Regions from separate parts of the Nissabacter archeti genome, predicted to be linked through region 2. Evidence: predicted binding sites of a transcription regulator. Region 2 holds the regulator's gene; each other region holds the start of a gene.

Region 1 (3,110 bases), on a different contig from region 2:
GACGTCTCCGGGTCTGGGTTATAGGCCAGCCAGGTGACATAGGTCGGGTCATCAAAGCGGATCTCTTTCTGCTCGCCGCTCTGCCAGTGGATCTGGCGCAAATGGGTCAGCCCTTCGCTGCGCTCTTCCACCACCAGCCAGTCACGGAACAGGCTGAAGCCCTCCAGCATCACAGTATCGCGCGGCGGGATCACCGCCTGCCACTGTGCCTCGTCCGGCTGGTCAGCCCGGTAAAGGCCGAAGTTTTTACCGTCTTTATTGGAACGGATATAGAAATGGTTCTGGTAGTGATCCAGCGCGTATTCATGGTCACGGCGGCGCGGCACAAAGACCTGCGGCGCGGCATCAGGCTGGTCAGCATCCAGTAACAGGATCTCTGAGGTGGTGGTGCTGCTGAGGTGGATCAGGATAAAGCGCTCGGAGGTGGTTTTCTCCAGCCCCACATAGAAGGTGTCATCCTGCTCCTGGTAGATCAGGGTATCTTCAGCCGGATCGCTGCCGACGACGTGGCGGTAAACCTGATAAGGCAGCAGGGTTTTGTCATGTTTGCGCACATAGTAGAGCGTGCGGGCATCATTGGCCCATTCAAAACTGGCGGAGGTATTGGTAATCACCTCGTCGGCCCATTCATCGCTGCCGATTTGTTTGATGCGGATGTCGTACTGGCGGCGGGAGAGGAAATCCTCTGCCAGGGCCAGTTGGCGGTTATCCGGGCTGACTTCCATCGCGCCCAGCGTATAGAACTCGTGCCCTTCTGCGCGCACGTTGGCATCAAGCAGGACATCCCACTCCGCCGCGGCGTCTGCCGGCTGGCGCAGGTAAATCGGGTATTCATTGCCGGGCTGGTAACGGGTCTGGTAACGGAAACCGTGGCGCACATAGGGCACCGACGCGTCTTCTTGCGGGATGCGGTCTACCATCTCCTGATAGAGGGCTTCCCGCAAGGATTGATAAGGTTGCATGGCCTGCGCGGTATAGGCGTTCTCTGCCGCCAGGTAATCCAGCACCTCGGGGTGTGTGCGGTCATCGTCACGCAGCCAGTAATAATTATCGATCCGGGTATCACCGTGGGCGGTAATCGGATGCGGGCGTTTCTCTGCTTTTGGTGGTGTGGTCATGAACTGATCCCTGGCACTGCCATTATGAACCGACTGAAAAATGCGGGACGCGGGCGACAGGCGCTCCGGAGTCTGTACGGTCATCATACGTCATGCTGCGGCGGCGACGCGGGCGTCCCGTCACAACACATTAATAACAAAAATAATGATAGACCCTAACAGAGGGTGAACTCAATGCAGGTGAGGTGCTGTATGCCGGGGTAGATGGACCCGATGACCTGCTTCAGTTCAGGCAGGGTCATGTTCTCCTGCCGGGCATGGGACGCATCCAGCGCAGAGAAAGCCACAGGCGTGACGGAAAGCACGCGCAGGCGGCAGAAGGAAACCCCATCCTCCAGGCGTGAGACCTGCAAAATATCACCCGGCGCAACGTCAGCGTCACTGCCGCTGCGCAGGGTGATGGTTTTACGGCCTGCCAGGATGTCCGCCTCAAAACGGCGGTAAAAGGTGAAAGGTATCACGGCATCACTCCCTGATGGCGCAGGCTCAGGCGGCCTGCTCGTCGCTGCCTTCGGCCTTGCCGCGGCTTTTGGGTTTCAGGCGCGCCGGTTCTGCGGCGTCGTTGCCTGGTGCTGATGCCAGCACGCTTTCCAGCGAGCCGCCCCGCAGGATTTGCGTCAGCGGATCTTTATGTTCCGCCAGGAAGAAGCTCAGGCGCTCACGCTCGCTCTCTTCCATTTCCAGCGCAGAATGGGCCAGCCATTCAGACAGGGTATCGGCCAGATCCAGCATCTTGTCGTAAGCGTCAGCTTCTTTCTTGGTCGCAAACGTCATCTTTTCCTCGCCTTGTCGCACCACGACATATTTTACTTCTACCGTCATGAGTGATAATCCTCTTATGGCACACTACTGTATGAATATACAGTTTAAGTAAATCGGGGCGCGGAGGCAAGCCCTTTTACACATTCCGGAACCTGCCTCGCAAAAGAAAAACTACTTCAATAATCGGGCTTTACAGCTTTTACCTTTGATTTTACCTTGCTGCAACTGCGACAACGCCCGGCGGGCGCTGGCACGGCGGATGGCGACATAGGCATGGACCGGGAACATGTCAATTTTGCCCACCTCGGCCGCCGTCAGCCCGGCATCGCCGGTCAGCGCACCCAGGATGTCACCGGGACGGATTTTCGCCTTGCGGCCGCCGTCGATGCAGAGGGTAGCCATCTCCGGCTCAAGCGCGACCGGCGGGGTGGCAAGCAGTTTTTCAGCCGGTTGCCAGGTGGTACGGATGGCGAGGTAATCCTCCAGCGCGTGCACGCGCACCATCTCCTGCGGCGTACAGAAGCTCACGGCCAGGCCGCTCATCCCGGCGCGGCCGGTACGGCCGATGCGGTGAACATGCACTTCCGGGTCAAAGGAGAGCTCATAGTTGACGACCAGTTCGAGGTCTTTGATGTCCAGCCCGCGTGCGGCGACATCTGTCGCCACCAGCACCCGGCAACTGCGGTTGGCGAAGCGCACCAGCACCTGATCGCGGTCACGCTGCTCCAGGTCGCCATGCAGCGCCAGCGCGCTGATGTTCTCGTCAGCCAGCGCCTCGTAGACTTCCTGGCAGTCGCGTTTGGTGTTGCAGAACACCACGCAGGAGGTCGGCTGGTAGTGGCGCAGGGTGCCGGTCAGCAGGCGCAGCCGTTTTTCACGGGTGGTTTCCACAAAGATCTGCTCAATGGTGGTCTGTTCCGCTTCTGCCGCGATCTCCACATCCAGCGGCTCCTGTTGCACGCGGGCGCTGATGCGGGCGATGCCTTCCGGGTACGTGGCGGAGAACAGCAGTGTCTGGCGGCGCGGCGGGGTGTAACGGATCACTTCATCGATGTCATCGCTGAAGCCCATGTCCAGCATACGGTCGGCTTCATCCAGCACCAGGATGCGCAGGGCGTCCAGTGACAGCGTCTGTTTGCGCAGGTGCTCCTGGATGCGCCCCGGCGTGCCGACCACGATATGCGGCGGGTGCACCAGGGAGTCGAGCTGCGGGCCGATAGGCTGGCCGCC
Region 2 (3,110 bases):
CGCCGGCAGCGACGTCAGCGCATGGACAATCTGCATCCCGAACAGTGCGTAAGCCGCGGCAAACGCCAGCGCCACCATCCCCGCCTGACGGCAGGCAGCGTGCCACACCCGCAACAGCCGCTCGCGGTTGCGCGCGCCAAACGCCTCACCGGAATGGGCTTCCACGGCATAGGCAAAGCCGTCCAGCGCGTAGGCGGTGAAGGTCAGCAGGTTCATCAGGAGCGCATTGACCGCCACCGTCTCGTTGCCCAGCCGGGCACCGATAATCGTCAGGGAAGCGAAGCAGAGTTGCAGCAGCAGCGAGCGCAACATGATGTCGCGGTTCAGCGTCAGCAACCGCCGCAGGTCACCGCGCCAGCCCTGTTTCAGCAACGGCCAGCCAATACCGCGCCGCTGCATCACCCGCCACACCAGCCACAGCCCGAGCAGCAGTGTGGCGTACTCTGCCGTCACCGTGGCCCAGGCAGCGCCGCGCACGTTCCAGTGCAGGCCCATCACCAGCCAGAGGTCGAGCACAATGTTCAGCAGATTCCCGACAATCAGCAGCAGTACCGGCGCGCGCACATACTGCACGCCCAGCAGCCAGCCGAGGATCACCATATTGGCCAGCGCAGCAGGTGCGCTGAGCCAGCGGATTTCCAGGAAGCGCCGCGCCTGTTGCAGCACTGCGTCGTGGCCGCCCACAATGTTTAAGGCCAGGTCAATCAACGGATGGCGCAACAGCAGGATCGTCAGCCCAGCCAGCAGCGCCAGCAGCAACGGCTGCATAAAGGCGCGCGCCAGGCGGGCCGGGTTCTGCGCCCCAAAGGCCTGCGCCGCCATGCCGGTGGTGCTCATGCGCAAAAACAGCAGCAGCATAAATAAAAAGCTGGTCGCCATCGCGCCGACGGCTACCCCGCCCAGATAGACCGGGCTGTCGAGATGGCCGATCACGGCGGTGTCCACCAGCCCGAGCAGCGGCACAGTGATATTGGAAAAGATCATCGGCAGCGCCAGCCGCCAGAGATCCCGGTCAGTTTGCCCAAAGCAGGCAGTCACAGAGAATCGCATCAGAAAGGGTCACTTTTCTTACAGGCGTAAACTTGCCGGAATGCGGAACGCTAAAAACGACATCGCCCCAATAAAGGGGCGATGAGGCACAGCTGGAGGACTGTATAGGCGCGGCCGGTTCCATTAGCCGCGCCCCTGACTGGTCAGCTCCAGTCGCCGTTGCGGATCACGCCCACGGCCAGCCCTTCAATAGAGAAGGTCTGCTGGCGCAGATCAACCACAATCGGGGAAAACTCTTTGTTTTCCGGCAACAGGTGCACGATGTTGCCCTGCTTTTTCAGGCGCTTGACGGTCACTTCATCATCAATACGGGCAACCACGACCTGCCCGTTACGTGCGTCCTGCGTTTTATGCACGGCCAGCAGGTCACCATCCAGAATCCCGATGTCTTTCATCGACATCCCGCTGACACGCAGCAGGAAATCCGCGTTGGGTTTGAACATTGCCGGGTCTATCTGGTAGTGGCTTTCAATATGTTGCTGGGCCAGCAGCGGCTCACCGGCGGCCACACGGCCGATCAGCGGCAGGCCGTCTTCTTCTTCCATCAGCAAACGGATGCCGCGTGAGGCACCGGAAATGATCTCGATCACCCCTTTGCGCGACAGTGCCTTAAGGTGCTCCTCGGCCGCGTTGGGTGAGCGGAACCCCAAACGTTGCGCAATCTCGGCACGCGTCGGCGGCATACCGGTCTGGGAAATATGGTCGCGAATAAGGTCATAGACCTCTTGCTGTCTGGCTGTTAATGCTTTCATCCCGCCCCCTGGTTGTTTATACAGTCTTGCTGGGAGTATATACAGCAAACACGCCCTTGAAAACCGCACAAACAAGAAAAAGCCTGTTTATGACGCGATTTACCTGCTTTACCGGTTACTTTTGCGTAAAACTTCGCAACTCAGAACAATCGCGGCAGCAGAACCATTGCCCAGACAAAAAGTGTCAGTATGATAGCCAGCGCAACGGCCGCCGACCCTAAATCTTTGGCGCGGCCGGAGAGCGGATGAAGTTCCGGCCCGATACGGTCGACGATGGCTTCTATGGCACTGTTGATAATTTCCACAATAAGGATAAGCCACAGTGAAGAGACCATCAGAATGCGTTCGGCGGTGCTCACATCCAGCCAGAAAGCCAGTAACATAGCCGGGATGACCATGATGGCTTCCTGCCGGAATGCGGCTTCATTTTTCCAGGCCGCGAGCACGCCCTTTACGGAGTAGCCGGCAGCTTTGTAGATGCGGATCAACCCGGTCGTCTGATTTGCCATACTTTCTGCACCTTAGGATGAATTAACAACATTTTAGCGGGAATTCCCCCGTGCGGCACGAAAGATCTCCACCCGGCTTTCTGCTATCCTTGCGGCGCATTGCTACTATGAGGCTTCACATTTTTATGTCAGGTTGGCGCAAACTTTATTATTCCCTTTTAAACTTACCGCTCAAATTATTGGTAAGAAGCAAGGTGATCCCTGCCGATCCGGTCACGGAGTTCCGCCTGGACCCGACCCGGCCGATACTTTATGTATTACCTTATGATTCCGACGCGGATCTGCTCACCCTTCGCCAGCAGTGCCTGGCGCAGAACCTGCCGGACCCGCTGATCCCGCTGGAGATTGACGGCCATTTGCTGCCGAGCCATGTGTTTATCGGCCAGGGGCCGCGGTTCTTCCGCTATTACACCCCGCAGCATGAGTCGGTGAAACTGTTCCACGACTACCTCGACCTGCACCGCAGCAACCCGACGCTCGACATCCAGATGTTGCCGGTGTCGGTGATGTTCGGCCGCTCGCCGGGGCGTGAGGGCGAAGGGCAGATGATGCCGCACCTGCGCCTGCTGAACGGCATCCAGAAATTCTTTGCCGTGCTCTGGCTGGGGCGCGACAGCTTTGTCCGCTTCTCCAATACCGTGTCGCTGCGCTATATGGCGACCGAGCACGGCACCGACAAGACCATTGCGCAGAAGCTGGCGCGCGTCGCCCGGATGCATTTTGCCCGACAGCGGCTGGCCGCCGTCGGCCCACGCCTGCCTGCCCGCCAGGATCTGTTCAATAAGCTGCTCGCCTCCAA
Region 3 (3,110 bases), on a different contig from region 2:
TGGTTTCAGTGTGATCGACTACCGCCTGATCGATGAGCATCTGGGCGGCTGGGGCGACCTGAAAACCCTGTCGAAAGGGTTTAACCTGATGTTTGACTGCGTGATCAACCACGTCTCCCGCTCCAGCGAGTGGGTGCGCGGTTTTATGCATGATGACCCGAACTATGCTGGTTACCTGATTGCTGCCAACCCGGCACTGGATTACAGCCGCGTGGTGCGCCCCCGCTCCTCCCGCCTGCTGACGCCGATGACCAAAGCCAACGGCGAAATGGTCTACCTCTGGACGACCTTCAGCGACGACCAGATCGACATCAACTTCCATAACCCGCAGGTGCTGCTGGAGAGCCTCGACATCCTGCTGCAATACGCCGCCAGCGGCGGGCAGTCGATTCGCCTCGACGCCATCGGCTACATCTGGAAAGAGCCGGGCACGCGCTGCATCCACCTGCCGCAGGTGCATAACATCATCAAGGTGTGGCGCACGGTGCTGGATTACGCCATCCCCGGCACCCGGCTGATTACCGAAACCAACGTGCCGCACCATGAAAACATCAGCTATTTCGGCCACGGCGACGAAGCGCACATGGTGTACCAGTTCCCGCTGCCGCCGCTGACGCTGCACGCCTTCCTGCGCCAGGACACCACCGTGCTGACCAAATGGGCGCACGGGCTGAGCGCCGAAGCGCGTTACCCGGAGACCACCTTCTTCAACTTCCTCGCCAGCCATGACGGCATCGGCCTGCGGCCGACCGAGACTTTCCTGGACGACAGCGAACGGCAGTTTATGGCGCAGGAAGTGATCCGCAAAGAGGGGCGCGTGTCGCACAAAGACAACGGCGACGGCACCTTCTCGCCGTATGAGCTGAACATCAACTACCTCAGCGCCCTGACGGAAAAGCAGGACAGCAACGCGCTGAAGGCGAAAAAATTCATCGCGGCCCAGTCGCTGCTGCTCGCCTTTGTGGGCGTCCCGGCGCTTTACTACCACAGCCTGCTCGGCAGTGAGAACGACGTCGAAGGGATGCACCAGTCCGGGATTAACCGCCGCATCAACCGGCAGAAGCTGGACGCGGCCAAAGTGGAAGCGGAGCTGGCGAACCCCGAGAGCCTGCGCGCGCAGGTCTACAATGGCTTGCGCCACCTGATCACCCTGCGCCGCGCCCACCCGGCCTTTGCGCCCTCTTCCGGCCAGCGCGTCCTGGATCTCGGCAAATCGCTGTTTGGCCTGGAGCGTTACGACCCGAAAAACGAAGACCGCATCAGTTGCGTGATCAACGTGACCGACCACAAGATCGACCTGGCGCTGGATGAGCAGGGCCATGAATTGATCTCCGACACGCCGTTCACCGGCAAAATGACGCTGACGCCGTGGCAGGTGGTGTGGATCCAGCACTGATGGTGCTTAAAAATATGCTTTTTTATCAGCGGCATAGCCTGATTTCACTTTAGGCAACCTTGATCAGCCTGGGAAAATGAAAAATACTGTACACATAAACAGTATAAAAAAGGGTTTTCCCATGCAGTTCATCAAAGCCGTTCTTCAGGCCGATGAGGCGTTTTCAGCGCATTTTAATGTGGTTATCCCGGCGGGTTTTCCTTCGCCGGCGGCAGATTTTGTGGAGGAACGGATAGACCTCAACAAACTGCTGATTCGCCACCCTTCCGCCACCTATTTCCTGCGTGTGGCGGGCGACTCCATGATTGACGCCAACGTGCGTGACGGTGACCTGGTGATGGTGGACAGCGCCCTGACGGCCGCCGACGGAGACATCGTGATCGCTGCCGTTGACGGCGAGTTCACCATCAAATGCCTGCAGACCCGCCCGTTCTGGGCGCTGGTGCCGATGAACCCGGCCTACGCACCGATCGTGATCCGCGAAGGGCAGGATCTGCATATCTTCGGCGTGGTCACCTACATCATCTCCCCTGCCGCCAGCCGCCACTATGTTCGCCCTGGTTGATGTGAATAGCTTTATATCAATAGGTTAGGTAAGAAGCGGGCGATGCATAGATCTTAGAGCCATGATCAAAAAGTGTGTGCCTGATCATGCTCACGCCTGATGCTTTTTTTCTGAAGCGGCGTAATATCCCCTCTTACCCTTACATACTGCAAGGATAAGCAGGCGTCTATGTTTACTCTCTATCAACGCCGTGACATCGAACGTACGCTTTCTCCAGAAGATTTCCCGCTGATTCTCTCGCCCTGGGACGCACTGGCGCAGGCAGAAACGCATTATGATCTTAATCCCCACCACTACTCATCTTGCGGTGCCTTTGAATGACCTCACCGGCTCTATTCCACCAGGGAAATGCTGAGCAGCAACGCTGTCGGGGGTTTATTCGCAGTAGAGTATGGGCAGTCAAAATCCGTTTATTGGCCCATCCCCACAGGGAAAATTTATCCGCAGAGGCAACCATGAACAGTGAAAGACAGGAACTCGTGACGCTTATTGCTGCGCTGCATGACATAGCGCAATCCTATGCGGATGCCGGGTATGAAGACCAGGCGGGGATTCGTGAAGATCAGGTCAGCGCCTGTCACCGGGTATTAGTCACCCTGGGCGGCGATCATTTTGCTGGGAGTTATCTGCCGTTCTTGCAGCAAATGAATGGCTTTGATCTTAACGGCGTGCGGTTATTTGGTTATTTCGCTGATAAAGAGGATGAGCGGGATTTACGTAAACAATCAGCCAACTTACACGCCGTGCCTGACCTGTTTCCTGATGCGTTAAAAAAGGGTGTGGTCGTTGGTGAAACGGACATGGATATCCTGTTTTTTAACCGGGAGAGCGCTGTTTATGAAATCCGCGATTTTATCGGCGTAGAACGCATAAATGAACGCCACCGCACGATAACCGGCTTGCTGAGGGCACTCATCCCCTTAATTGAATAAGTGACGTGGCATCTTGATAAAAATGGGCTTCAAAGGTACTGTTTTTATATACAGTACACTCAGGAGCCACGCTTATGCTGCTTTTCCGCCCTCGTGGGATGCACATCATCTCCCCTGCCGCCAGCCGCCACTATGTTCGCCCTGGTTGATGTGAATAGCTTTTATGCCTCGTGCGAGACCGTGTTCCGGCCCGATTTGTGGGGGCAGCCGGTGGCGG

Evidence for each region. Region 2 encodes LexA, which represses DNA repair genes until DNA is damaged. Its sites were predicted from a motif close to TNCTGTATGTACATACAGNA; they were not measured.
Region 1: JK232_RS13805 (YebG family protein) is a predicted target of LexA. The motif match lies at 1,966-1,985, and genes of this name have one in related genera.
Region 3: umuD (translesion error-prone DNA polymerase V autoproteolytic subunit) is a predicted target of LexA. The motif match lies at 1,481-1,500, and genes of this name have one in related genera.

Annotation. Positions count from the first base shown of each region.
Region 1 is NZ_JAERKB010000009.1:10,508-13,617, reverse strand. It holds gene JK232_RS13815 (S9 family peptidase) at 1-1,118, opposite strand, end outside; gene yqfB (N(4)-acetylcytidine aminohydrolase) at 1,274-1,579, opposite strand; gene JK232_RS13805 (YebG family protein) at 1,605-1,940, opposite strand; gene dbpA (ATP-dependent RNA helicase DbpA) at 2,052-3,110, opposite strand, start outside.
Region 2 is NZ_JAERKB010000011.1:36,413-39,522, reverse strand. It holds gene dinF (MATE family efflux transporter DinF) at 1-1,050, opposite strand, end outside; gene lexA (transcriptional repressor LexA) at 1,194-1,802, opposite strand; gene JK232_RS15940 (diacylglycerol kinase) at 1,943-2,311, opposite strand; gene plsB (glycerol-3-phosphate 1-O-acyltransferase PlsB) at 2,437-3,110, shown strand, end outside.
Region 3 is NZ_JAERKB010000020.1:56,861-59,970, forward strand. It holds gene JK232_RS21460 (sugar phosphorylase) at 1-1,396, shown strand, start outside; gene umuD (translesion error-prone DNA polymerase V autoproteolytic subunit) at 1,518-1,961, shown strand; gene JK232_RS21470 (ubiquitin family protein) at 2,130-2,282, shown strand; gene JK232_RS21475 (YrhA family protein) at 2,417-2,893, shown strand; partial or broken gene JK232_RS21480 (Y-family DNA polymerase) at 3,026-3,110, shown strand, end outside.